DNA from 3 places in the Nonomuraea sp. NPDC048881 genome. Region 3 is predicted to be linked to each of the others. Evidence: riboswitches for the same ligand, from Rfam matches in the RefSeq annotation. Region 3 holds a riboswitch; each other region holds the start of a gene.
The links. Region 3 has a riboswitch for cyclic di-AMP ahead of AB0C33_RS26355 (CHAP domain-containing protein). Riboswitches for the same ligand answer to the same signal wherever they lie in the genome.

Region 1: another riboswitch for cyclic di-AMP. It lies ahead of AB0C33_RS24185 (NlpC/P60 family protein); the one in region 3 lies ahead of AB0C33_RS26355 (CHAP domain-containing protein).
Region 2: another riboswitch for cyclic di-AMP. It lies ahead of AB0C33_RS33485 (hypothetical protein); the one in region 3 lies ahead of AB0C33_RS26355 (CHAP domain-containing protein).

Annotation. Positions count from the first base shown of each region.
Region 1 covers NZ_JBEZGC010000006.1:445,163-454,282, forward strand. Annotated here, with positions in the region: gene AB0C33_RS24165 (NADP-dependent oxidoreductase) at 1-408, opposite strand, end outside; gene AB0C33_RS24170 (helix-turn-helix domain-containing protein) at 489-887, shown strand; gene AB0C33_RS24175 (cytochrome P450) at 877-1,980, opposite strand; gene AB0C33_RS24180 (LuxR C-terminal-related transcriptional regulator) at 2,259-2,471, shown strand; gene AB0C33_RS24185 (NlpC/P60 family protein) at 2,559-3,602, opposite strand; cyclic di-AMP (ydaO/yuaA leader) riboswitch at 3,609-3,760, opposite strand; gene AB0C33_RS24190 (amino-acid N-acetyltransferase) at 4,048-4,617, shown strand; gene AB0C33_RS24195 (RDD family protein) at 4,703-6,304, shown strand; gene AB0C33_RS24200 (RDD family protein) at 6,411-6,899, shown strand; gene AB0C33_RS24205 (Lsr2 family protein) at 7,425-7,757, shown strand; gene AB0C33_RS24210 (ATP-dependent Clp protease ATP-binding subunit) at 8,900-9,120, shown strand, end outside.
Region 2 covers NZ_JBEZGC010000011.1:12,573-21,692, forward strand. Annotated here, with positions in the region: gene AB0C33_RS33470 (TrpB-like pyridoxal phosphate-dependent enzyme) at 1-420, shown strand, start outside; gene AB0C33_RS33475 (DeoR/GlpR family DNA-binding transcription regulator) at 675-1,454, shown strand; gene galT (galactose-1-phosphate uridylyltransferase) at 1,451-2,521, shown strand; cyclic di-AMP (ydaO/yuaA leader) riboswitch at 2,590-2,728, shown strand; gene AB0C33_RS33485 (hypothetical protein) at 2,734-3,711, shown strand; gene sigJ (RNA polymerase sigma factor SigJ) at 3,727-4,635, opposite strand; gene AB0C33_RS33495 (amidohydrolase family protein) at 4,786-5,931, shown strand; gene AB0C33_RS33500 (M50 family metallopeptidase) at 5,958-7,259, opposite strand; gene AB0C33_RS33505 (response regulator transcription factor) at 7,415-8,011, shown strand; gene AB0C33_RS33510 (PP2C family protein-serine/threonine phosphatase) at 8,167-9,120, opposite strand, start outside.
Region 3 covers NZ_JBEZGC010000007.1:303,179-312,298, forward strand. Annotated here, with positions in the region: gene AB0C33_RS26330 (APC family permease) at 1-244, opposite strand, end outside; gene AB0C33_RS26335 (glycosyl hydrolase family 18 protein) at 465-2,759, opposite strand; gene AB0C33_RS26340 (PP2C family protein-serine/threonine phosphatase) at 2,879-3,892, opposite strand; gene AB0C33_RS26345 (glycosyl hydrolase family 18 protein) at 4,083-6,041, opposite strand; gene AB0C33_RS26350 (luciferase family protein) at 6,284-6,631, shown strand; cyclic di-AMP (ydaO/yuaA leader) riboswitch at 6,892-7,029, shown strand; gene AB0C33_RS26355 (CHAP domain-containing protein) at 7,044-7,757, shown strand; gene AB0C33_RS26360 (TetR/AcrR family transcriptional regulator) at 7,809-8,357, opposite strand; gene AB0C33_RS26365 (nuclear transport factor 2 family protein) at 8,455-8,952, shown strand; gene AB0C33_RS26370 (Tm-1-like ATP-binding domain-containing protein) at 8,963-9,120, shown strand, end outside.

The DNA of each region.
Region 1 (9,120 bases), on a different contig from region 3:
CTGCCAGGCGGTGAGCCCGTTCAGCGGCAGCGTGGCCGCGTGGACGGGGCTCACGTCGCGCGGCGCGCGGGCCACCGCCGGGGCGTCCAGCACGACGTACTCGGCCTGCGCCTTGTACGGCAGCTCCAGCCGCGCGCAGAGCCCCACGACCTCCTCTCCCACGCTGAAGGAGGTCCCCGGGCCCACCTGGTCGACGGTCCCCGCGGCGTCGAAGCCGATCCCGTACGAGTCGAGCTTCCTGGCCAGCCCGTACGAGGCCAGGGCCCCGGACGCCACGGCCAGGTCGAAGGGGTTGACCCCGGCCGCGGCCACCTTGATCCGCACCTGGCCGGGCCCCGCCGCCGGCAGCGGCGCGGACACCAGCCGGGGAGCGCCGGAGCCGCCGATGAGTGCACGCATGTTCGTCATGTCCGCGACCCTAGGAAGAGTTACTCTCTTTCAGTAAGTAGGCACCTGGAAGTGCGTAACACACGGCGAGGAGTGAGACGGTGGCGACCACGACGGCGGCGCAGCGGCGTGACCAGGCGAGACTCGCCTTCGACGCCTACTTCGCCGAATGCCCTTCCCGCAAGCTGCTCGACCGGCTCAGCGACAAATGGGTCACGCTGGTGCTCAGCTCGCTGGCCTCCGGCGAGCGTCGCTACAGCGACCTGGCCCGGCGCATCGCGGGGGTCAGCCAGAAGATGCTCACCCAGACCCTGCGCGGCCTGGAGCGCGACGGCCTGGTGGCGCGCCGCGTCACGCCGCAGGTGCCGGTGCGCGTCGACTACGCGCTCACCCCGCTGGGCCAGAGCCTGATGCCGCTGGTCACCGCCATCAAGGCGTGGGCCGAGGAGCACATCGAGGACGTCGAGGCCGCCAGGGAACGCTACGACGCTACCGCCTGAGCCGCACCGGCAGCCGGGCCAGCCCGCGCAGCACCACGTTCTCCTTGTACGGCGGCTCCGGATCGGCGGCCTCCATCTTCGGCGCCGCCGCGGCCAGCGCCGACAGCGCGATCTCGCCTTCCATCCTGGCCAGCGTCGCGCCCAGGCAGAAGTGCAGGCCGAGCCCGAAGGCCAGGTGGCGGCCGGGCTCGCGGCCGGGGTCGAACCGGTCGGGATCGGCGAACACGGCGGGATCGCGATTGGCCGCGCCGATCGGCACGAGCACGGCCGAGCCCGCGGGCACCGGCGTCCCGCCGAGTTCCCGGTCCTCCAGCGCGATCCTGGAGGTGAGCTGGACCGGCGGATCGAAGCGCAGCACCTCCTCCACGACCTCCCTCGGGCGCTCGGCGGCGCGGTGCAGCAGGTCGTGCCGCAGCAGGTTCAGCACGCCGTTCGCGATGAGGTTGACGGTGGTCTCGTGGCCGGCCACGAGCAGCAGCACGCAGGTCGCCAGCAACTCGGCCTCGGTGAGCTCCTCGACGTGTGCGAGTGCGCTCAGGAGGTCCTCGCCGGGACGCTCGCGCCGCCGCGCGATCAGGTGGCGGAAGTAGTCGCGGAACTCGTTCCTGGAACGCTCCGTTTCCGACATGAGGGCGTCTGTCAGCATCGGGTCAAGTCCGCGGGCAAGGGCCTCGCTCCATCCGCGGAAGCGGTCGTGGTCCTCCGGCGGCACCCCGAGCATCTCGCTGATCACCATCACCGGCAGCGGGTACGCGAAGCCGGAAATCAGCTCCGCCTCCTCCGGCAGCCGCCCGATCAGGTCGGCGGTGATCTCCTCGATCCGCGGCCTGAGACGGGCCACCATGCGCGGCGTGAACGCGCGGCTGACCAGAGCACGCAACCGGGTGTGATCGGGCGGGTCCATGAGCAGGAACGACCGGCCGGGCTGACCTGCCTCTTCCTGCGCGGGAGGGGACGTTCCGTGACCGAACCCGGGGTCGCGCAGCACGGCCGCGCACAACTCGTACGTGGTCACGACGAGCAGCCCGCCGCGCGTTCTGAAGATCGGCCCGGCGGCTCGCAGCTCGCGATATCGGACGTACGGATCGCGCACAAATTGCGGATCCGAGGGATCAAAACCCAGCACGTCGGTGGCGCTCATCGGAGGTGGAACCGGGCCGCCGAATTGATCGTTTGGACCGTTCATAGCGGACCACGGCGTGCCAACATATGCGGAGTACGTCACATATAAGTGATCATGTCAATAGCGCTGGTCAAGGGCGCCGATTGTCGCGCTTGACGACCTTTCCGCGATGCGTTTACCTTCACCGAGACGAGCGGCTTTGCTTCGCCTGAAAGGTCCGAGTTCTGCTGTTTGGGGGAGGGCTCCCGGTGGATGTGCTCACAGAAGGCGTTGAGCTGAGCCACGCGGATTTGGCGTTACTGGCCGAGCTGGCCAGGGGAGTGACGGTCGATCGGGTCGGCAGGCGGCTGGATATCAGCGGACGGACCGTACGGCGCAGGCTGAGGGGCATCTGCGACCGCATCGGCGTGGCCACGGCGATCGAGGCCGTGGCATGGGCGGCGCGCCGCCAGCTCATCTAGCGGCGCTCAGCAGGTGGCGCGCATCATCCAGTGACGCTGGGCGAAGTGGCGCTGGGCGAAGTGGCGCTGGGCGAAGTGGCGCGCGGGTCAGTCCGCGATGCGCACGCCGCCGGCGAACGGCCGCCCGCCGATCGGGGCGACCCGCACGACGTCACCCGTCCGCGGAGCGTGGACCATCATGCCGCCGCCGATGTAGATGCCGACGTGGTGCAGGTCGCTGTAGAAGAACACCAGGTCGCCGGGGCGCAGCTGGTCGCGGCTGACCTGCCTGCCGGCCGTCCACTGGTCGCCGGTGTAGTGGGGGAGCGAGATGCCCACGCGCTGGTAGGCGGCCATCACCAGCCCGGAGCAGTCGTAGGAGCGCGGCCCTTCGGCGCCCCACACGTACGGCTTGAGCTGCTGGGTGAGGGCCCACTTGACGGCCTGGGCGGCCTTGCCGTCGCCGATGACCGGCAGGTTGACGCGCACGGCCCGGGTGCCGGGACGGCCGGCCTCGCCGACGGCCCGCCGGTAGAGGTTGCTCTCGACCTTGGCGACCAGCTTGGTGATCTTCGAGCGCCTGCTCTCCAGATCGGTGACGATCTTCTGGACCTCGGCGATGCGGGTCTTGGCGCCGGCCCTGGCCCGCTCGGCGGCCTCCATGGCCCTGGCGAGCTGGTTGACCTCCTCGCCCTGCTGCTGTTCGAGCGCGTACGTGGTCGCGGCCCGGTCGAGGAAGGTCTCGGGGTCGCCGGACTGGGCGAAGGCCAGGGCCTTGTCCAGGCCACCGGTGATGTAGGCGTTCTGGGCGAGCAGCGAGGCCCTGGCGCGCTTGGCGGCCAGATCGGACTCGCTGGTGGCCAGGATCTTCTGGGCGGAGTCGTTGGCCTTCTGGGCGGCCTTCAGCCGTTCGCGCTGCTCGTTGTACTGCTCGGCCAGCGTCTCGATCTCTTCGTGCAGCTTCTCCACCTGGTCGGAGAGCTCGGAGAGCGACGGCTTCGGGTCGGCGGCGGCGGAACCGACGGGGACGGCGAACAGCATCGCGGCGACGGTCACGCCGATGACGCCGAGGCGGCGTGCGCGCCTGGCCTGCTCCTGGGGGCGGGCGTGCCTGCCCCCGGACTTCCCCGAGCGGTCGAACGTCCGCTTCACCAACCGAGCTCCTCTCATCGACGCCGGCCGGGTTAGCTGACGGGTTCGGGCCGGAGCAGCCCTACCGAGATGGTCGGATTCACCCCAAGTGGTGGCGCCAGGTGCTCGCCGCCGTTGGTTCCCCGGCTTCCCTTGCGGGAATTGGGCGTGTCTTTCCGCGCGCATTACGCGGAGAACATCGTCGCTGGACACTAATGCACTCCGGGTTCACGCTCAACCGGAACTGCCGAGTCTGTAGAGGTTTCACAACTGAAGGGTCACAAGGTGATCTCGTGGGTAGCCGTACGGAAGCGGGCTTCTGCACCTTTTGTCCAGCATTCGGGGTGCTGAGGTCTGGAGGAAAGCTCCAAGTCGGCTCGTGTTCATCTGACCACGGGATGTGATGAGATGCCCGAGACGTGGGATTTAGGGCCGAGCCGTAATGAGATCTGTACCCTGGAGAGCCATGGAGCAGGTGGCCGAAGTGGCAGTCCCCGAGACCGCGGTCGTGGTCAGGCGTGCGCGCACGCCCGACGTGCGTGCGATCAGGCGTCTCGTGGACACCTACGCGGGCGCGGGGCCGCGGCTCCTGGAGAAGGCCACGGTCACGCTGTACGAGGACGTCCAGGAGTTCTGGGTGGCCGAGCGCGGCGGGGAGGTCGTCGGCTGCGGCGCGCTCCACGTGCTCTGGGAGGACCTCGCCGAGGTCCGTACGGTGGCCGTCGATCCCGCGTGCCGGGGGCTGGGTGTGGGGCGGCGGATCGTCTCGGCGCTCGTCCGGCAGGCGAAGGATCTGGGGCTGCGGCGTGTATTCTGTCTGACTTTTGAGGTCGACTTCTTCGCGAGGCACGGTTTCCGCCCCATCCAGGGCACACCGGTCTCACCCGAGGTCTACGCCGAGTTGCTGGCCTCGTACGACGAGGGTGTGGCGGAGTTCCTTGATCTGGAACACGTCAAACCGAACACCCTTGGCAACACCCGCATGCTGCTGCATCTGACATCGGGTGACGCGGACCTTGACCACTTGGAAAGGTGATTGTTGATACCTATGTCGATACGTTGGGCAGCACAGGCATGTGTCCTGACACGTGCCACATGCGCACTCGAAGCGAGGTGACACGGTGAGCACCGGACAGCCGCCGTACCCACAGGACGATTCCGGCGAGAACCCCGAGTACGGTCAGCACCACGGCCGTCGGCCCGGCGAGCCCGACCCGGACGTGACTGTGGTCGGCTACCGGGCGGACGATGCCTTCGGCCAGCCCCCGTACGGTCAGCAGCAGCAACAGGGCTATGGCCAGCAACAGCAGTACGGCCAGCAACCACAGCAGTACGGCCAGCAGCAGGGCTACGGCCAGCAGCCCCAGTACGGCCAGCAGGCCGCCCCGGGTCAGCAGGGCTACGGCCAGCAGCAGGGCTACGGCCAGCAGCCGCAGTCCTCGGGCCAGCAGTACACGCAGCCCGGCTACGGCCAGGAGGCCCAGTACGGCCAGCAGGCCGCCTCGGGTCAGCAGGGTTACGGCCAGCAGCCGCAGTCCTCGGGCCAGCAGTACACGCAGCCCGGCTACGGCCAGGAAGCCCAGTACGGCCAGCAGGGCTACGGCCAGCAGCCCGCCTCCGGCCAGCAGCCCGCCCCCGGCCAGCAGTACGCCCAGCCCGGCTACGGTCAGCAGGCCGCCTCCGGTCAGCAGGGCTACGGTCAGGAGGCCCAGTACGGCCAGCAGGCCGCCTCGGGCCAGCAGGGCTACGGCCAGCAGCCGCAGTACGGCCAGCAGCCGCAGTCGCTACCCGACTACGGCCAGCAGCAGGGCTACGGCCAGGACGCCCAGTACGGCCAGCAGGCCGCCTCGGGCCAGCAGGGCTACGGTCAGCAGCCGCAGTCCTCGGGCCAGCAGTACGCCCAGCCCGGCTACGGCCAGCAGGCCGCCGCGGGGCAGCAGGGTTACGGCCAGGAGGCCCAGTACGGCCAGCAGGGCTACGGCCAGCAGCCGCAGTCCGACTACGGGCAGCAGCAGGGCTACGGCCAGGACGCCCAGTACGGCCAGCAGGGCGGCTACGCCCAGCAGCAGTACGGCGACCAGCAACAGGGTTACGGCCAGCAGTACGGCGACCAGCAGCAGTACGGCCAGGCATACGGCCAGCAGCAGCAGTCGCAGCCCTACGGCCAGCCCGGCTACGGCCAGCCCTACGGTCAGCCCGTCGGCGTGCAGCCTCCGGGCGCTCCGGCCCCCCTGGCGGAGTGGTGGCAGCGTCTGGTCGCGAGGATCATCGACGGCGTCATCCTCGGCGTCGTGAACTTCGTGGTCAGCCTCATCCTGGGCCTGCTCGCGGTCGGTTACGACTCGACGACCGGCCTGACCTCCGGCCTCCTGTCCGGCTTCGTCATCGGCCTCCTGTCGGCGATCGTGACGACCGCCGTCTGGGTGTGCTACGAGTTCTTCCTGACGAAGATGAACGGCCAGACGGTCGGCAAGATGGTCATGGGGATCAAGGTCGTGCCGGTGGGCCAGGCCCTGCCTCCGGGCGGGCTCGCGTCCGACCTGGCGATCAAGCGCGCCGGCGTCACCTGGGGCGGCTACATCCTGAGCTGGATCCCCTTCCTCGGCCCGCTGCTCGCCTGGGCGTGCGTCGCGGTCAACGGCGCCTCGCAGCTGTGGGACAAGCCACTGCAGCAGACGTTCGCGGACAAGTTCGCGGGCACGGTGGTCGTGAAGATCAAGTAATCCCGCGTCAGCGTAAAACAGGGGCCGGCTTCCCGCCGGCCTCTGTTTTGTGTGTGCGGGGCGTACCAATATGGGGGGTACGACCGCCGACCGCGTGAGGTGGGATATGGCCGGGACACCGTCGTGGCCGGGCGCCGTGCCCGCGGAATGGTGGGAACGCCTCGCCGCCCGCTTCATTGAGGCGCTGGTCTTCGGGGTCTTCTATTACATTCTGTTCATCGCGCTGTGGGGCGCCTTCCGGACTGTCGGGATGGTCGAGGCGTTCGGCGGACGGCTCCCCGGGCTCTTGGCCTGGTTCCTGGCCGGCCTGTGTTATACGGCCTATGACTGGCGGGCCCATTGCCTGCGCCGGCGGACGTTCGGCCAGGCGATCATGAAGATTCGCCTGGCGCCGGACGACCTTCCGCGTGGCGCCCTGCTGAAACGGGCCCTGGTCTATCCCGGGCCTGTCATGCTGATGGGCATTCCGGTGGTCAATCTGCTGGCCGGAATGCTGCTGTTCGGCGTCGGGCTGCTCATCCTGATCGACAAGCCGTTGGAGCGCGGGCCGCATGACAGGCTGGCCGGAACGCGGGTGGTAAAAGATCTTCGTTGAGGCGTCCACACCTGGGAAGATGCCTTTTCGCAAAATTTTCCCTTGATCCGGTAAGGAGCCTGGAGAGACTGGCATTAGGCTATGGGACGTCCGGGTTGCCGGATGTCGGTGCCCCTGCTCCCTGAGGGCGACTGTGTGTGGCTATGGTCGGTTCCGGGTGAGTTGTCACCTAGGCGTCATGAGCGTCCGGCGTGCTCCCGCAGGTCCCGCAGGTCGCGCCGGGATGCGTATTTAGCGCCCCCGAAACCCTGCTAGCCCTGGAGGCGAGGACGAATGGAAGCCGTAACAGACGTATTGTCAGCGCTCATCCCCCCGGTCGTGGTCGGCGGCGCCTTCATCTTTGGCGCGGTGAAGTTGCTGCGATCGGAGGGCGCCGGGCGACGGGCAAACCGCCAGGATCAGGCCGAGAACCAGAACTGATCTGCCAGTCAGCCGAATCCCCGTAGCGCTGAATTGTCTCCGCGCCTTTCCGGGTATATGTTTGGGCGAGCGAATGAAACAATGCTCCGGGAAAGGATTGCGTAGATGGCCAAGCAGATCCAGGAGATTCTCATCGATGACCTCGATGGGGGCGAGGCCAATGAGACGGTCAGCTTCGCTATTGACGGCTCCTCCTATGAGATTGACCTCAGCGACGTTAACGCCAAGAAGCTGAGGGACGCACTCACGCCTTTCGTGCAGCACGCCCGCAGGGCAGGAGCCGTGTCCGCCCGTCGCCGTGGTCGCGGCGGCAACCGTGCGATGAGCCGCGAGAAGAGCTCGGAGATCCGGCAGTGGGCCAAGGCTCACGGCCTGCCGGTCAGCGAGCGCGGCAGGATCGCCTCCACCGTCGTGGAGAAGTACGAAGCGGCTCACTGAGCCTCGTCGAGAGAGCCATCTCCTGACCATGCGCTTATGCCGTTCGCCTAGGACCCCGGCGAGCGCCATAAGCGCATGATCGTTTTTGCGGGGAGTTCGTGAATCCCCGGACCACTTGTTGATCTTCTAATTCGCCCAAATGTGGGCGTATTGCTCGCTCGTGTCGCCGGACAAGGCGCCGCGCGGGAGTGGAACGTGCCGGGCTTTGCGGCCGGCGTCCGTGTCAATTCCCGGGCGCCGCCGGGCTCGCCGCGTGTTGGCCGCCATGTTCGCCGCCATGTTCGCCGCCGTGTTCGCCGCCGTGTTCGTCACCCGCGGCCGGAACGGGCCAATGCCGTCACCCGCCGCAATGTTCCCCTTCCCGGCTCCCGCGGCGTACGCGCAAAGCGGTGACGCTCCGCCGCACAATCGGGCAGCCGGTGCTTCCCGAAGCGCCGTCGCGAGCCCTGTTCCGGTACCGGGTACTTCCGTCTTCTTACGGCCTTGTGCGGGGTTCTCAGGGCTTGTCGGCGCTTGTTCGGGCCTCTCTTCGGGCCTCTCTTCAGGCTTCTCGGTGGGGCGGGCCGTGGATGACCGGCAAAACGCCGGCCTGCGGCTGGTGGGGCGCGATGGAAAACCGGTGGCCTCTCCCGTGTGCCGCGCATTGTCCCGTCGCGGGACCCTCGTGCGCACCGGCGATCGGTAACCCGGCTGACCCGATGGGGAATACGTGTGACGTGCGTTGCGTGCCGAGTTGTGCTCAGGGCGTAGCGCCCGCGCTTGGACGCGGTTTGGAGCAGCACATACGATGATTACGTAACAGATACGGGCGCGGGCATCGGAGATGCGTGGCCGGCGGGCACCCCAAGGCCGGCTTCGCCCCGGCGTCCGACGGCCGATCCGTGTTGGTCCGCCCTGGGCCGCGGGCGTCGAATTCCAGGCGCTTCCGGGAAGCGCCTAAACATCGTTCGCTTGCGGCGTATCGGGAACACGTCACCCCCGAACAGTAGTTGGATAGAGGGTGAACGCCCTGCTCTCGGGGAACGTCTCTGCTATAGAGCGTGTCAGCGGCAGTGGGCACGGTTCGCCGAGCCAGGGCTAGCATGCGGGATGACGGGACCGGATTTACCGGCCTGACTGACCGCTCTGTGAGGAGCGACGAGATGTTCGAGAGGTTCACCGACCGAGCGAGGCGTGTTGTCGTCTTGGCCCAAGAAGAGGCCAGGATGCTCAACCACAACTACATCGGCACTGAGCACATTCTTCTTGGTTTGATCCATGAAGGTGAGGGCGTAGCCGCCAAGGCTCTGGAGAGCCTCGGCATCAGCCTTGAGGGTGTGCGCCAGCAGGTCGAGGAGATCATCGGCCAGGGCCAGTCGGCTCC
Region 2 (9,120 bases), on a different contig from region 3:
ACCGCCGGGCTGACGCCGCTGCTGAAGATGCACACCCTCGGGCACTCCTTCGTCCCCGACCCGATCCACGCCGGCGGGCTGCGCTATCACGGCATGGCGCCGCTGCTGTCCCACATGTACGAGCTGGGGCTGTTCGAGGCGGTGACCCGTACCCAGAGCGAGTGTTTTGAGGCGGGTGTGCGCTTCGCGCGGACCGAGGGCATCGTCCCGGCCCCCGAGCCCACGCACGCGCTGGCCGAGACCATCGCCGAGGCCCTGCGCTGCAAGGAGAGCGGCGAGGAGAAGGTGATCCTCACCGCGCTGTGCGGGCACGGCCACTTCGACCTGGCCGCCTACGACCGCCACCTGGCCGGCGAACTGGAGGACTACTCGCTTCCGCAGGAGCGCCTCGACCAGGCGCTCACCGAGCTGCCCGGCTGAGATGACACGGGTGGCCGCGAGATCCGCGGCCACCCGTGTTCAGTTCGCGTTCGGGCGCTTCCCGTGGTTCGCCTTCTTCTTCTTGCGCGCCCTGCCCTTGCGTGCACGTTTCGCCATGGGCTCACCTCCGACGGTCGGGATCGTGACCTACAAGGTCTCCCCTGCCCGCGGGCCGCACAAGCGATACGCCGTGACCTAACATTCCTCAACAAACTCGTGTCATAATTTGGTGGAATCTGTTGGAAGGGGTGGGCGTGCTCGCACAGCAGCGTCAGCAGACGATCCTCGAACGCGTACGCAGCAGCGGCGGCGTCCGGGTGGCCGACCTCGTGCGCGAGCTCGGCGTCTCCGACATGACGATACGCCGCGACCTTGAGGTGCTGGCCGAGCGCGGGCTGCTGGAGAAGGTCCACGGCGGCGCGACGGCCCTCGGCCCCGGCTCGACCGAGGAGCCCGGCTTCACCGCCAAGTCCGCCCGCCAGCAGCAGGAGAAGGAGGCCATCGCGCGGCACGCGGCCACCCTCGTACGGCCGGGCACCGCCGTGGCCCTCTCCGCCGGCACCACCACGTGGGCGCTGGCCCACCACCTCGTCGCGGTGGCCGAGCTGACCGTGATCACCAACTCGATCCCCGTCGCCGAGGTCTTCCACCGCAACCCGCGCGCCGACCGCACGGTCGTGCTGACCGGCGGCGTGCGCACGCCCTCCGACGCGCTCGTCGGCCCCGTGGCGGTGGCGGCCATCCGCCGCCTGCACGTGGACACGCTCTTCCTCGGGGTGCACGGCATGAGCCTGCGCGCCGGGTTCACCACGCCCAACCTGCTGGAGTCCGAGACCGACAGGGAGCTGGTGGCCGCGGCGCACCGGCTGGTGGTCCCCGCCGACCACACCAAATGGAACACGGTCGGCATCAGCACGATCGCCGAGCTGACCGAGGCCGACGTGGTCATCAGCGACGCGGGGCTGCCCGAGGAAGCACGCACCGAGCTGGCCGAACGGGCCGGAGAACTGATCATCGCGGAGGGCACGCCTTGAAGCGCACCATCACCCACCTGGCAGACGGCCGAGAGCTGATCTACTTCGACCGGCGCGACGACGCCGACCGGAGCGCGATCGACCGGCGGCCGCTCGATCCGCGGCCGGTGGCCTCCGAGCTGCGCTACGACCCGCTGACCGAGGAGTGGATCGCGATCGCCGGCCACCGGCAGACGCGGACGTTCCTGCCGCCGGCCGACGAGTGCCCGTTGTGCCCGTCGTCCGCCACGCGGGCGTCGGAGATCCCGGCCCATGACTATGACGTGGTGGTGTTCGAGAACCGCTTCCCCTCTTTCTCCGGAAATTTTGGGACTTACGGGGATGTCGGCGGCCTGAGTGAGGTGCGGCCGGGTGTCGGACGTTGTGAGGTGGTGTGCTTCACCTCCGACCACTCCTCCTCCTTCTCCAGGCTCTCCAATGCGCAGGTCAGGCTGGTCATGGAGGCGTGGGCCGACCGCACGGCGGAGCTGTCCGGCATGGAGGGCGTCGAACAGGTGTTCTGCTTCGAGAACCGGGGCGAGGAGATCGGCATCACGCTCCCCCACCCGCACGGGCAGATCTACGCCTATCCCTACGTGACCCCGCGCACCAAGCTCCAGCTGGGGGCCGCCTCTCGGCACACGGGCGGCAACCTGTTCGCCGACGTGCTGGCCGCCGAGCAGGCCGCCGGCACGCGGGTGGTGGCCGCCAACGAGCTCTGGACGGCGTTCGTGCCGGCCGCCGCGCGCTGGCCGTTCGAGGTGCACGTGTATCCGCACCGGCAGGTGCCCGACCTGGCGGCGCTGTCGGAGGAGGAGCGGGCCGCGTTCGCGCCGCTGTACACCTCGGTGCTGCGGGCGCTCGACGCGCTGTTCGGGGTCGCGATGCCGTACATCTCGGCCTGGCACCAGGCGCCGGTGCGGTACGGCCGCGAGCTGGCCTACCTGCGCCTGGAGCTGTTCAGCATCAGGCGGGCGCCCGGGAAGCTGAAGTACCTGGCGGGCTCGGAGTCGGCCATGGGGGCCTTCGTCAACGACGTGCTGCCGGAGGAGGCGGCACGCATGTTGCGATCACGAATTGATCACTAATTGGTTTCTCATTAAAGTCGCATGACTCGTGATCTACCACTAATATCCCGTTAGACATCGGCCATAACGGTCGTTGTATGCCTAATCCCGGGCGTGTTGCCCGGGAGCCGGGGACCCATCGCATCCGGGGTGAATCCGCGCAAGTGGTAGGGACTGCTCCCGTGCCCGAACCCGTCAGCTAACCCGGCCGGCAGAGGGAGAGGAACAACCACGTGGCGGCTTCGTCCCCCGCGAGTCTTGCCGTCGGTCTCATCACCGCCACCGCCCTGCTCGTCCATCCGGCCGCCGCCTCGGTCTCCGGGGCAGCCGCCGTGGCGGCCGCGCCCAAGCCGTCCGAGGCGCAGCTGCGGGCCCAGCTCAAGGAGCTCAACCGCAAGGTCGACAAGCTCATCGAGACGTACAACCTCAAGCGGGTCGAGCTGGCCAAGGCCCAGCAGGCCGCCACCACGGCCCAGCAGCGGCTCACCGCCGCCGAGCAGGCGCTGGCCACGGCCGAGCAGCGGGTCGCCGAGATCGCCCGGCTGCGCTACCAGAACGGCGACACCTCCCTGCCGGCGTTCATGATGACCCCGGACGGCGGCGGCGCGGCCGTGCTCGAACAGCTCACCGCCGAGCAGCAGGCGGTCGTGGACAGCGTGGCCAAGGCCCGCGACGACCAGAAGAAGGCCGCCACGGCCGCCGCCGCGCTCGCGACGGAGCTGAAGGCGGGCACGGCGGAGGTGGCCGAGCAGCGCGACGACGCCCAGGACGTCATCGACGACATCAAGAAGAAGCTCCAGGACCTGGTGCCGTTCGGGCCGGGCAAGAAGTCCGACGGGAGCTGGGCGCCCGAGCTGCCGGCCGGCTCGGACAACATCACGCCGCGCACCCGGCTGATGCGCGCGCAGGTGCAGAAGAACTTCTCGCTGCCGTACGAGGTGGGCTGCTTCCGGTCCGGCTCCAGCGGCGAGCACCCGCTCGGCCGGGCCTGCGACTTCATGATGAGCACGGGCGGCACCATGCCGAGCGCCGTCAACAACGCCCTCGGCGACCGGCTGGCCGACTGGGCGCTGAAGAACAAGGCCAAGCTGGGCGTCAAGTACGTGATCTGGAAGCAGCGCATCAACCAGGGCTCGGGCTGGCGCTCGATGTCCGACCGCGGCAGCATCACCGAGAACCACTACGACCACGTGCACATCTCGATGAACTAGCCGCGGACCGGCAGCTCAGCGGATGCCGGTGAGCTTGTCGGGGTTGGTGACGGAGTAGACGGCGGCGATCCGGTCGCCCTCGGGCGTGAGATCGACGACGACCACGGCCAGCGGCCCGTCACCGGAGAAGACGAGCGCGCACGGGTCGCCGGCCACCCGCCGGTAACGCAGGTCCACCGCGCCCGGGGTCAGCGTCGCGGCGACGGACATGAACAGCGCCGCCACCTGGTCCCGGCCGTGGACCGGATGCAGGCTGGTGGCCGGTCCCTTGCCGCCGCCGTCGGTCCACAAGGTCACCTCCGGCGCCAGCACCTCCAGCAGGGCCCGCAGGTCACCGCCGAGGGCGGCCGCGGCGAACCGCTCGGTCACCTCGGCGTGGACGTCGGGCTGGGTCCGGTGACGAGGACGGCGCGCGTGGACGTGGCGGCGCGCGCGGGCCGCGAGCTGCCGGACCGCCGCGGGCGTGCGCCCGAGGATGTCGGCCGTCTCCGGGTGGCTGAATCCGAACACCTCGTGCAGCACGAAGACCGCTCGTTCCAGCGGTGACAGGGTCTCCAGCACGACCAGCACCGCCATCGACAACGACTCCCCGCTCTCGGCGGCGCCTCCGGTGTTGTCGGGGGCCGTGACCAGCGGTTCCGGCAGCCAGGGGCCGACGTAGGTCTCCTGCCGGCGGCTCAGGTCCGCCCGCCGGGCGAGCGCCTGGTTCACCGCGATCCGCACCAGGTAGGCCCGGACGTTCTCCACCGGTCCGGCGTCCGGCCTGCGGTGCCGGGCGGACCAGGCCAGCCACGCCTCCTGCAGCACGTCCTCGGTGTCGGCGACGCTGCCGAGCATGTTGTAGACCACGGAGAACAGCAGTTCCCGGTAGCCGAGGAACTGCTCGGTGGCGGCGTCGGCGGGGTGCCGCGGGGTCGGTGTCATGGCGTGCCTCCTCGTCTGTCGTAACCGAAGAGTCCCGACGCGTGGCGATTGTGACATGAAGGCATCAAGCGTGATCTATGCCACTCATGTCACAGTTCCCGGCCGGTTGCCCCTCTGTGGTGGCGTCACGACTCACAAGGGAGAGCTTCGATGCGTACATTGATCCGCGACGTCAGGGTGTTCGACGGCGAGCAGACCGTCGCGACGGCCGACGTGATGATCGAGGACGGCCTGATCGCCGCTGTCGGCAGCGGCGCGGGCCACCTGGCCGACGCCGAGGTGGACGGCACGGGCAGGACGCTGCTGCCCGGCCTGATCGACGCGCACACCCACGTGTTCGACGGCAGCCTGGCCCAGGCCCTGCGGTACGGGGTCACCACCGAGCTCGACATGTTCTGCCTGCCGCAGATCCTCGCCGGGCAGCGGCGGCTGGCCGCCGAGAACGACGACGTGGCCGACCTGCGCAGCGCCGGCACGCTGGCCACCGCTCCGGGCGGGCACCCGACCCAGTTGCTGACGGCCCTGGCGGGCACCGTCCTGGACGGGCTCGACGTCACGGCGATCGACTTCGTCTCCGACCCGGCGCAGGCGCCGGCGTTCGTCCAGGCCAGGCTGGCCGAGGGGGCCGACTACCTCAAGATCGTCATTGACGACGGCGCCGTGCACGGGGCCGACCTCCCCGTCATGACGGCGGAGGTCGCCGCCGCCCTGGCCGCGGCGGCGCACGAGGCGGGCCTGCTGGTCGTCGCGCACGCGGTCACCGCCGCCGAGGTGGGGATCGCGCTCGACGCCGGCGTCGACGGCCTGGCTCACGTGTGGACCGACCTGACGCCGGACGACCCGGCCTCGCCGCGCCTGGCCGGGCGGGTGCGCGACCAGGGGGTCTTCGTGGTGACCACGCTGGCCTACTTCGAGGCGATCACGGCTCAGCACGTCGAGACCGCCGACTGCGCCCGCCCGGGCAGCTCCGCCAACGCCGTCGGCGCGCTGCGGGCCCTGCGCCGCGCGGGCGTGCCGCTGCTCGCCGGGACGGACGCCACGCCATTCGTGCCCGCCCACGGCGCCGGCCTGCACCGCGAGCTGCGGTTGCTCACCGAGGCCGGGCTCGGCGCCGAGGAGGCGCTGGCCGCCGCGACCAGCGTGCCCGCCCGGCACTTCGGGCTGGCCGACCGCGGCCGGATCGCCCCCGGTCTGCGCGCGGACCTGGTGCTGGTCGAGGGCGACGCCACCCAGGACGTCACCGCCGTCGGCGACATCGCCGAGGTCTGGCGTCGCGGGGTGCGCCAGGCGCGGTGACCCCCGCCCGTGACGCGCCGGCCGGGTCAGCCGAGCGTGAGGGGGTTGACCAGGTCGGCGTAGACCAGCAGACCGGCCATGATGATCAGCACGAACGCCATCGCGTACGTGAGCGGCAGCACCTTGGCGATGTCGACGTAGCGGGGCTCGGGGCGGCGCAGGATCTTGGCGTAGCCGCGCTTGATCCCCTCCCACAGGCCGCCCGCGATGTGGCCGCCGTCGAGGGGCAGCAGCGGGATCAGGTTGAACAGGCCGATCGCCAGGTTGAACCCGGCCAGCAGGCTGACGAAGGTGAACAGCTTGCTCTTGTTGGACATGTCGGAGGCCAGGATCTCGCCGCCGAGCCGGCCCGCGCCCACCACGCCGACCGGGCCCTCGGGGTCGCGCTTGTCGCCGGAGAAGGCGGCGTTCCAGACGCCGACCATCTTCGCCGGCAGGTTGACCATCGAGCCCACGACGCGGCCGGTCAGGTCGCTCATGTAGCCCGGCACCTGCCCGATGCTCTGCTGCTCGAAGACCTGGGAGGGCACGACGCCGAGGAACCCGACGCCCTTGTCGATCTTGGTCTCGTCGGTCGGGTTCGCCATGTCGCGGGCGATGAGGGTGACGTCGAGCGTCATCGGCCTGCCGTCGCGAACGATGCCCAGCTTGACGGGGCCGGCGCCGTGGCCGCGGATCAGGCGGGTGGCGTCCTGCCAGGTCGCGATCTTCTGGCCGTCGAGGGAGACGATGTGGTCGCCGACCTTGACGCCCGCCTTGGCGGCCGGGGTGCGCTCGTCGGTGGGCGCGCACGTCTTGCGCACCTCGGTGGTGGGGATCACGCACGTGTTGGTGTCGGGCGACACGATCGGGGCGGTCTTGGGCAGGCCGATGCCGACCAGCAGGACGCTGAAGAAGATGAAGGCGAGCACGAAGTTCATCGCCGGGCCGCCCGACATGATGATGATCTTCTGCCACCACTTCTTGCGGTAGAAGACGCGGTCCTCGTCGCCGGGCCGCACCTCCTCCATGGCGGCCTCGCGGGCGGTCTCGATCAGGCCCTGCCACGGCCCGGTCGACGCGCTGCGCAGCCTGCCGGGGGCGTCGCCGGGACGCGGCGGCAGCATGCCGATCATGCGGATGTAACCGCCGAGCGGCAGCCACTTGATGCCGTACTCGGTCTCGCCCCTGCGGATGGACCAGGCCGTCGAGCCGAAGCCGACCATGTACTGGGTGACCCGGACGCCGAAGATCTTGGCCGGCACGAGATGGCCCACCTCGTGCAGGCCGACGGAGACCATCAACCCCACCAGGAACAGAAGGATCCCGGCGACAAAGAGCCAGTTCATCTACGCGCGCTCCAGGCAGACAGACGGTCTCGACGTTCCCAGACTAGTCGAACTCAGCACATCCCTCGGGCTTGCCCGCACTTTGGTGAATCAACGGACCGCATTGACAGTGAGCGATCAGCCGATCACCCTGGGAGACGATGGAGGGGGACGTCTTGATCCGCATACTCATCGCCGAACACCTGCCCTTGGTGCGACGCGGTCTGCAGGCCACGCTCGAAGCCGAGCCCGACCTGCGGGTGGTAGCCGAGACGGGCAGCCCCGACGGTGTGCTGCCGGCCGCGCGGTCGAGCGCGCCCGACGTCGCGATCGTCGATCTCGACCTGCCGGGCCTGCCGGTCGCCACGCAGCTGACCGAGCAGGTCCCCCGCTGCTCGGTGCTGATCCTCTCCGCCCGGCCGAGCCCCGGCCAGGTGCGCAGGGCGTTCAACGGCAGCGTGCTGGGGTTCATGAGCCTGCGGGTGGCGCCCGAGCGGCTGGCCGAGGGGGTGCGCCAGGTCGCCGCGGGCGGGCGGGCGGTGGAGGCGGAGCTGGCGGTGGCGGCCCTGCAGTCGGCCGCCAACCCGCTTACCCGGCGGGAGCTCGACGTGCTGCGCATCGCGGCGGGCGGGGCGAGATCGACCGAGATCGCCGACCAGTTGTTCCTGTCGGTCGGCACCGTGCGCAACCATCTGTCGCGGATCATGTGCAAGACGGGCGCCCGCAACCGGCTGGACGCCGTGCGCATCGCCAGCGACAGCGGCTGGTTGTAGCGGCTGGTTGTAGCGGCTGGTTGTGCGGGACCGGACGAGATGACGGGCCCGGTGGAGCCGCGCCGCTCCGCCGGGACCCGAACAGTCGAATGATCTCAGCCCGCCGAACCCGTTGCCAGTGACCGCCATCACGACCTGACCCATGTGAAACGTCACTACGGACGCCAGATCAACACCAGCGCGCAGTCGTCGTTGTGGCCCGAGGACATCGCGTTGACCAGCGCCCTGGCGCCGTCGCGGAAACCGGAGGGCAGCAGCCGTTCGGCCTCGCCGAGCAGCCGGTCGAGGCCGGCGTCGATGTCGCGCCCTGGCTGCTCGATCAGGCCGTCGGTGTAGAGCAGCAGCGCGTCGCCCTTGCGCAGGGTGCCGCTGTCGGGCTCGCAGTGGAGGTCGGGCACCACGCCGAGCACCACGCCCTTGGCCGAGGCGACCTGCCAGTTGCCGGTGCCCGAGTCGAGCTTCACCACCGGCGGATGGCCGGCCGAGGTGATCGTGTAGTCGCCGGTGGCGAGGTCGAGGCGTACGTGCACGGCCGTCACGAAGCCCTCGTCGCCGCGCTGGCGGTGGAGGTAGGCGTTGCACGCGGGCAGGAAGTCGTCGACCGAGCCGAGCAGCCCGCCGAACGTGCCCGACAGCAGCAGCGCGCGGGTGCCGGCGTCGACGCCCTTGCCGGAGACGTCGACCAGGGCGATCTCCACGGAGTCGCCGTCGCGCATGGAGACCAGGAAGTCGCCGCCGAACGACGAGCCCCCGGCCTGCTTGAGCACCACCTTGCCGCCCCAGTCCTTCGGCAGCGGGGGCAGCTCGCCCTGGCTCCTGAGCCGGTCGCGCAGCTCCAGCAGCATCGCGTCGCCGCGCAGCCCCTGCACGCCGAGCTTGCCCCGGGTACGGGCCATGAGCACGGCGAGCACGGTGGTGAACACGATCGTCACCGTGAGCCCCAGCCCCACCCGCGCCACCCCGAGCGTGGCCGCGACGTAGGTCAGCGCGACGCCCACCGCCACCAGCAGCTTGACCAGGCTGCGCAGCCGCAGCTGCAGCCCGCCGATCAGGGTGACCAGGATGAGCAGCGACGGCGAGAACCACTCGGTGGACACCTTCGCCGCCAG
Region 3 (9,120 bases):
CCGACAGGGGGAAGGCCTTGACCATCTGCGCGTAGGAGGCCGCGGTGAACAACATCGCGACCATGCCCACCAGGTACGCCAGGACGGGCATGCCGCCCGAGGCCTTGTAGACCGGGCCGAAGATCGCGAACGGCGCGATCGGCACCATGAAGATCAGGCCGTAGAACACGAGGTCGGTCAGTCCGACCCCGCGGCGTAATTCCTGACGGTAGCCGAACTGCTCGATGCTCTCCTGAGGTTGCACGACAGCCTCTCCATGTCGTCCATGCGGGGGGTGACGGGCCTCGGTATACGCATGGGGTTACGGATACCGGTGGGGCTCGATCTGGCGATCCTTCCGTAGCCCACGGTCACGTCGCAAGAGGCTGCTCCAGGTGGTTGCGTACCTGACCTCGCCGCAGGGCCCGCGCCGGCGGAGGCGGGCGGGACGCGCGACGTCCCGCCCGCCGGCCGGCGGCGCCGCCTCAGCAGGCGCCGACGTCCTTCCAGACGCCCCACTCGCCGGTGGTGCCGGGCTCCTGGCCCTGCGTCCACCACTTGGCCTCCCACGTGTGGGCCTTGTGCGAGACGCGCTGGCCGCCGTTGTAGACGGCCGTCGCGCTCCAGGCGGGCGCGGTGCAGGCGCCGCCGGTCGGGGTGACGGTCGGGGTCGGGCTCGGGCTGGGCGCGACGCCGCCCCGAGCCAGGTCCTGGACCAGCCCGTACGTCCTGCCGCCGAAGGTCAGCGTGTAGTTCGCCTGGCCGGGGACGGGCAGGTAGTACACGTAGTCGAGGGTCACCGACGCGCCGGGCGCGAGCGTCTGCCAGGTGGGCAGCTTCACCGAGACCCGGTGGAAGTCGCCCTTGAGCCCGCCGACGTTGTTGCCGGTGTGCTCACTGCTGATCACCCGCAGGCCGAAGCCCGACTGGTCCTTGGCGTTGTTCGGGGCGGAGGTCGCGTAGTCCCACTGGAACTCCGCGCCGCCCGGGATGGTGGTCTGCGTCTTGTTGGTGATGACGAGCTTGGGGTTGATCGGGTAGTTGCTGTCGCCGGCGGGGAAGCCGGTGGCCTCGATCGTGACGTCCACCTTCTCGACGGGGACGGCCACCTTGGCCTTGGCCGCGCCGTACGGGGCGGCGGTCCTGAGCTTGTCGTAGAGCAGGCCGGTCAGGGTCTGGCCCATGGAGTACTCGCCCTTGGCCGCGTCCCAGGCGTAGTCGCCGGCCAGCTCCCAGATCATCACGCCGCCGATGCCCTGGTTCCTGACGTAGTCGGCCTTGGCGCCGAGCGACTGGTCGTCCTCGGTGGACAGGAACACCTTCTTGGTGGCGTTCCACAACCAGGGAGCGGTCAGGGTGGCGTTGTAGTTGCGGGTGTAGGTGCCGGTCAGCCGGTCCTCGGGGTCGTTGGCCGGGTCCAGGCCGTAGGCGGGGCCGTAGGAGCCGGCGATGCCCTTGGCCAGGTTCATGGCGTGCCACATGGGGTTGGAGCCGGCGCCGACCTCCTTGCCGTTCTCCTCGTCGTGCCACAGGTTGTCGATGCCGCGGGCGCCGTCGCCGCAGGTGGTCAGGCCCTGCGGGCAGCTGCCGCTCGGGCCGTTGGAGGTGCCCCACAGGCCGTTCGCGCCGCCGTTGACGTTCTTCCAGCCGCGCGTGTAGTACGGCACGCCGATGTTGATCCGGCCGGCCGGCATCGCGCCGCGGAAGTAGTGGTAGGCCCAGTCGGTGTTGAGGTAGCCGAGGCCGCCGTACTGGGCGGCGGTGTAGACGCCCCACTTGGCCAGCTCGGCGTCCTTGCCGTCGTCGTACAAGGCGGCGTTGGGGCCGACGAACTCGTTCCAGGCGCCGTGCAGGTCGTAGGACATGATGTTGACGTAGTCCAGGTACTGGGTGACCTGGAAGGTCTCCATGCCGCGCAGCAGGTAGCCGGAGGCGGGGGCGGCGACGGTCAGCATGTAGTACCTGCCGTCGGCGGCGGCCGCGGTGTCCAGCTTCTGGCGGAGCGTCCTCATCAGGGCCGCGTAGCCCTTCATCAGGCTCGACCGGCGGGCGTTGGCGATGGTCCAGTCGAGCGGGTTCCCCGCGTCCTTCATCGAGGTCGGGTACTCGTAGTCGATGTCGACGCCGTTGAACCCGTACGCGCGCACGAACGCGACGACCGAGTCGGCGAACGTGCCGATGCCGGCCTGGTTGACCGAGCCGTCGGCGTTGGTGGTCATCGAGTAGAAGCCGCCGGAGGGCACGCGGGCGCCGCTCGCGTCGAAGTAGCCGCCGGTCTCGGCCCAGCCGCCGACCGACACCAGCGTCTTGGTGCCGGGGTACTGCTTCTTGTACTTGTTCAGCAGGTTGAAATGGCCTTTGTACGCGTAGGCCGGGTCCATCTCGGCGCCGGCGACGCCGGGCCACTCGGTCGCGGTCGCGTCGGCGTCCACGGCGATCTTGTTGCTGCCGTCGACGTGGGCGAAGGCGTAGTTGATGTGGGTGACCTTGCCCCACGGGATGTTGCCGGCCAGGTAGGCGGGCCGGCCGTTCTTGCCGGTGCGCCAGCTGGTGAAGTAGCCGATGATGCGGCGGGGGTGGTCGGCCCCCATCTTCTCCCGGCCGTCCTCGTCGTAGGCCAGGCAGTAGGGGACGTCCACGCCGGGGGTCTGGTAGAGGCCGTCCGGGCGGCAGGCGGCGTTGTCGGCCGCGGCGGTGGCCGTACCGGCCAGGGCTCCCGCGATGAGGACCAGTGAGGTGCCGCACGCGGCCAGGGCCGCGCGTAGGCGTGTGGGCTTCAAGGCCACCTCCGATGGGGCATGACTGGGGGGTTGATCGGAAGGTAAGCCTGGTGACCAGGGCCGTCAATGCTCTCTGTTAGGAAACTTTCTTAATAGTTGCCGTCCGGTCGCGCGGGCGGTCACGATCCGGTCCGGCGCAGGATGAGCACCGCGATGTCGTCGCGCGGCGCGCCGTGCGTGAAGGTGTCCAGGTCGGCGGCCAGGGCCTCGACGGTCCTGGCCGGCGGGTCGCGGGCCCAGGAGCGCAGCCGTTGCTCCAGCGGGTAGAAGGAGCCGTCGCGGTCGCGGGCCTCGGTCACGCCGTCGGTGCACAGCAGCAGCGAGGCCCCGCGCGGGAAGGCGAAGCGCGCGCCGTGGCGTGGCTCGCCCGCCAGCCCGGCGAGGCCGAGCGGCACCTCCGGCTCACCGAGCCAGAGCTGCCCGGCGTTCCCGCCGTGGATCAGGTACGGCGCTATGTGCCCGCAGTTGACCGCGTCCACCTCCAGCTCCGGGCCGATGTCCAGCAGCAGCGCGGTGACGAACCGCTCGGGCTCGCCGGTGTGCGCGGCGAACCTGTTGTGCCTGATCACGGCGTCCTCCAGGGCGTCGGCCACGCCCATGAGGGAGATCTCGCGATAGGCCGCCTCCCGGAAGGCGCCCAGCACGGCCAGCGCGGCGCCGATCGCGGGCAGCCCCTTGCCCTGCACGTCCGCGATCATCACCCGGGTCCCGTACGGCGACGGCGCCACCTCGTACATGTCGCCGCCCACCATCGTGTCCTCCTCGATGGGCTGGTAGAGGCCGTCCACGACCACGTCGAGCGAGCGCAGCGGCAGCGGCCTGACGAGCTGCCGCTGCAACGCCGCGGCGGCCGAGCGCAACCGGCGGACCTCCTCCTCGCGCTGGATCCGGTAGCTCGCGCCGACCACGCTCATCAGCCCGAACGCCGCGGTGAAGCCGGAGACCTCCAGGTTCGTCCGCAGATTGCCGCCCAGATAGGCGACCGAGGCCGACACCACCGCCAGCACCCACACCGACGCGACCGCCGTCTGCCACACCGAGCCCAGCCCCGACACGATCGCGGGCAGGAAGATCAGCACCGGCACGAGCTCCGCGCCCCCGCCGGTGAACCTGTCCAGCCCGACCACCAGCACCGTGATCCCGATCAGGCCGACCAGGAAGACCGGTGTCGTGAAGAAGGGCCGCCTGGGCCCGCCACCCCACAGAATCGTCGTTCACCCCCGGTGACCAGCTTCTCCCAAGGCGTCCGTGTTCCGTCCTGCGGCGCGCCGGGCACGGCGAAGGGCCGGCCCCGAAACCCGGGACCGGCCCTGACGTGCGAACTTATCCGAGGCCGTTCTTCATGGCCGTGAGGAGTTCGGCGTTGGTGGTGTCACCGCTGAGCTCCCAGAAGAACGCGCCGCCGAGGCCCTGGTTCTTCGAGTAGCTCATCTTGCCGCCGATGGTGCTCGGCGTGTCGTAGCTCCACCACTGGTTGCCGCAGTAGGCGTAGGCCGTGCCCGCGACCGTGCCGGTGGACGGGCAGCGGGTCTTGATGACCTTGTAGTCCTCGATGCCCTGCTCGTACGTGCCGGGCGCCGGGCCGGTCGCCGTGCCGCCGGGCGCGGCCTGGGTCACGCCGGTCCAGCCGCGGCCGTAGAAGCCGATGCCGAGCAGCAGCTTGGCGGCCGGGACGCCCTTGCTCTTGAGCTTCTGGATGGCGTTGTCGGTGTAGAAGCCGGGGATCGGGATCTTGTCCCAGGTGGTGAGCGGGGAGTGCGGGGCGGTCGGGCCCTGCGCGTCCCAGCCGCCGAAGAAGTCGTACGTCATGACGTTGTACCAGTCGACGTACTGGGCGGCGCCGCCGTAGTCGGCCGCGTCGATCTTGCCGCCGTCGTTGCCGTCGGCGGTGATGGCCGCGGTGACCAGGTTGTTCGCGCCGAAGCGGGAGCGCAGCGCGGACATCACGTTCTTGAACGCCGCCGCGCCGCTGGTGTCACAGGTCAGGCCGCAGGCGTTCGGGTACTCCCAGTCGATGTCGATGCCGTCGAAGACGTCGGCCCAGCGGGGGTCCTCCACCAGCTTGTAGCAGGAGTCGGCGAAGGCGGTCGGGTTCTGCGCCGCCTGGCCGAAGCCGCCGGACCAGGTCCAGCCGCCGAAGGAGAAGAGCACCTTCAGGTTGGGGTACTTCTTCTTCAGCTTGCGCAGCTGGTTGAAGTTGCCGCGCAGCGCGCCGTTGTCCCAGGTGTCGGCGACGCCGTCGACGCTCTCGCCCGCCTGGTAGAAGCGGTCGTAGTCGGCGTAGCTGTCGCCGATCGTGCACTGCCCGTTCTGCACGTTGCCGAACGCGTAGTTGATGTGGGTCAGCTTGGCCGCCGAGCCGCTGGTGTCGATGTTCTTGACGTGGTAGCCGCGCTGGTAGATGCCCCACTGGACGAAGTAGCCCAGCACCTTGTTGCCGCCGCCACCGCCGCCGCCCGTGGTGGTCGCGGTGATCTGGTTGCTGTCGGCCGAGCGGTTGCCCGCCGCGTCACGCGCGCGCACGGTGTAGTTGTAGGGGGTGTTGGCGCTGAGGCCGGTGTCGTTGTACGTGGTGCCCGTGACGGTGGTGACCAGGGTGCCGCCGCGGTAGACCTCGTAGCCGGTGACCGCCACGTTGTCGGTGGAGGCGTTCCAGGCCAGCGAGACGCTGTTGTTGCTGACGCCGGTCGAGCGCAGGTTGCCGGGGACCGACGGCGGTGTCTTGTCGTCGCCGCCACCGCCGCCGGTGGTCGTCGCGGAGATCTGGTTGCTGTTGGCCGAGCGGTTGCCGGCCGCGTCACGCGCGCGCACGGTGTAGCTGTAGGCCGTGTTCGCGGTGAGGCCGGTGTCGTTGTACGTGGTGCCCGTGACGGTGGTGACCAGGGTGCCGCCGCGGTAGACCTCGTAGCCGGTCACGGCCACGTTGTCGGTGGAGGCGTTCCAGGCCAGGGCCACGCTCGTGTCCGTGACGCCGGTCGAGCGCAGGTTGCCCGGCACGGACGGCGCGGTCGTGTCGCTGCCGCCGCCGCCGGAGACCTTCCACAGCGCCGCCACGTTCGGCGGCTCCCAGCCGGGCTGGGAGGTGTGCGCCTGGAGACAGACGTAGTCGACGCCGTTGTAGGTGACGACCGTGCCCGCCGTGTAGGCGGTCCACGGGGCCCAGGCCGCCGCGTACGCCACCGTGCTGGCGGAGGCGAGCGCTGGGGCGGCCACGGCCGCGGTGAGAGGCAGGGCCAATGCCGCCATTCCCGCCAGGACCTTGCTCAGAATGGTGTGCTTCATGTCGCTCCGACATCCGTTGGGGGGTGTGTGGGGAGTGGGATGGGAGACTTCTGGGGAAACTATTAGGAAAGTTTCCTTTAAGTTGTGAATCGACGGTAGCTTCTGCCTGGGGGAGCGTCAATACGTATCGGTCAGGCGTCCGTAATCGTGCCGGTCAGACCCTGGGCGCGCCCGTTCACGAGGGGATAACGGTTCAGGAACGGGGGCTGACGGCGGGGTGAGCCGTGGCTCAGCATTGGAGCGTGGCAGGAATCTCCGCCTGGCGGCGGACGCCCACGCGACGCGGGCCCTACGTGGTCCGCGCGGTCGCGGAGTTACGGTCCTGGCCGTCGCTGAACGTCAGCGGCACCGGTCAGCAGGTCACCTTCGCCGTACACGGAACCGAGATCCTGCGCCTGGCCGGCCGGGACGAGATCCACGTACGGCTCACCGCCCCCGCCATCGGCCGCCTGGAGCCGTACCTGCGGGCGTGCGACCAGGTCCATGCCTGCCGCGACCGCGCCTGGGTCGCCGTGCAGGTCGACGCCGAGCCCGATCTGGAATTGTTGCTGGCGCTCACGAGTGTGGCGATAAAGGCGCACGTGGCGTGAACCGATTCGGTGCGTAGCGTTTCTCCCACGCACCGTCGAATTCATTGCCGCCATTTGCCTGGGAATTACTCGCCGGGTAGCTTGGTTGTACACAGCCGAACGGGGAGTCGTCCCAGGTAGGGATGGCATTGCCTGGGAATTACCCAAGCGGGACCCGTGTTGTACAGAGTCGATGCGGACATCCCCGCATCCGGGCGTCGCACATATACCTTCAGGCCCTTTCCCGGGCCCGGGAAGACGATGCGTCAGCCCTTTGCCTGACCAAGAGACCGCTGAATCCGCCTGTGCGCGGAACCGGGGACCCATGTGTCCAATGGGGTGAATCGGCACCGTGGTGCCGTAGGGCAGCTTCCCGCCCGAACCCGTCAGCTAACCCGGCAAGCGGCACGGAAGCTCAAGGAGTAACACCCTCATGGCCAAGCACCGTCTTCACCGTGCCTACAAGCTCGACCTCGCCAAGATCGCTCTCGGCGCGACCACCGTCGCCGGCGTGCTCGGCACGCACGCGGCAGTGAACGCCGACACCGCCACCGCCCACACCGCCACCCAGACCGCCAAGGTCGCCGGCGTGGCCGCCCAGCCGCGCGTCGCGCAGAACCGCGTCGCCGACGAGAGCGCCAAGGGCAAGGTCAACGTCACCGCCGCCCAGGTGCTGGCCACGGCCCGCGCCCAGGTCGGCACCTCCGAGGACGCCAACGGCGGCGGCACCAAGTTCCAGAAGTGGTACGCCGACTCGCAGCGCGCCGCCGAGACCGCCGCGCGTGACGGCGGCAACCGCGCCATGTACCTGAACGCCCCCTGGTGCTCGATGTTCGTCTCCTGGGTCGGCGAGCAGACCGGCGCCCGCCCGCAGGTCGGCTGGGACGCCTACACCGTGACCCACGCCAAGTGGTTCGCCGCCAACGACCGCTGGGGCACCGAGGCCAAGCCGGGCGCCGTCGTCTTCTTCTCCTGGAGCGGCAGCAAGAGCCTGAACGACATCCAGCATGTCGGCTTCGTCGTCAAGGACAACGGCGACGGCACGATCTCCACGATCGAGGGCAACACCGGCAACGGCAAGGTCGAGCAGCGTGTCCGCCCGACCTCCCAGGTCGTCGGCTACGGCTACCCGTCGTACGCCGCCTGATCCTGCCAAGCAAAGAGCGCATTCCCCGCGGGGAGTGCGCTCTTTCGCGTTTCAGGGCCGCCGGTGCCGGTGGACCAGGACCGCCGCGGCCTGCCCGGCCGAGCGGGCCGCGCCCGGCTCCTCGGAGATCATCGCGGTGACCGTGGCGCCGTCGATCAGGGTGAGCAACTGCTCGGCGAGCAGGCCGGGGTCCCCGGCTCCGGCCTCCTCGGCGAGCGAGCGCAGGTAGGCGCGCAGGCGCTCCTTGTGCTCGCGCACCGCCGTGCGGACGGCGGCCGAACCGGCGCCCAGCTCGGCGAAGGCGTTGGCGAACCCGCAGCCGCGGAAGCCGTCCTCGGCGAACCAGCGTTCCAGCCACGCGAAGACCGCCGGGATGCGGTCGCCGGCGTCGGCCACGTACGCGGTGAGCGAGGCCATCCAGCGTTCGTCGCGCCGCCGCAGATAGGCCACGACCAGCGCCTCCTTCGACGGGAAACACTGGTAGAGGCGTTTCAGCGAGACGCCGGAGGCGGCCCGGATCTCGTCCATGCCGACCGCCTGCACGCCGCGGCGGTAGAACAGGTCGCCCGCGGCGTCCAGCAGCCGCTGCTCGTGATCCATGACACCCCTCCAGGTGCTTGCCGCGGAGAACGATCGTTCTCTACGCTAGCGCACAACCCGGGAGAACGCCAGTTCTCTCGATCGGAGAGGACCGCCCATGACCCGCCCGCCCGTCCCGCCGTTCACCGAGGAGACCGCCCGGATCAAGGTCCAGGCCGCCGAGGACGCCTGGAACACCCGCGACCCCGACCGCGTCGCGCTCGCGTACACCGAGGACTCCGTGTGGCGCAACCGGGGCGAGTTCGTCACCGGCCGCGCCGAGATCGCGGAGTTCCTGCGCCGCAAGTGGGCCCGCGAGCTGGACTACGCCCTGCGCAAGGAGCTGTGGGCGGTCACCGGCGACCGCATCGCCGTGCGCTTCCAGTACGAGTCCCGCGACGCCGCCGGCCAGTGGTGGCGCAGCTACGGCAACGAGCAGTGGGAGTTCGACGCGTCGGGGCTGATGCGCCGCCGGGAGGCCAGCATCAACGACGTCGCCATCACCGAGGAGGAACGCCGCATCTTCGGCTCCCGCCCGCTGTCCGAGCACGGCGTGGACGTCCTGGGCATCCGCCACGCGGAGATCGCCGGGGTAAGGTCGGAAGGCCGATCGTAGGAGGTCTGACATGGCGGTCTTGCTGCTGGGCACCCTCGACACCAAGGGGGAGGAGTACGCCCTCGTCCGCGACCTGATCGTCCGGGCCGGCCAGGGCGTCGTCCTCATGGACACCGGCGTCATGGGCGCCCCGGCGCTGGCCGCCGACGTGCCCGCCGAGGCCGTCGC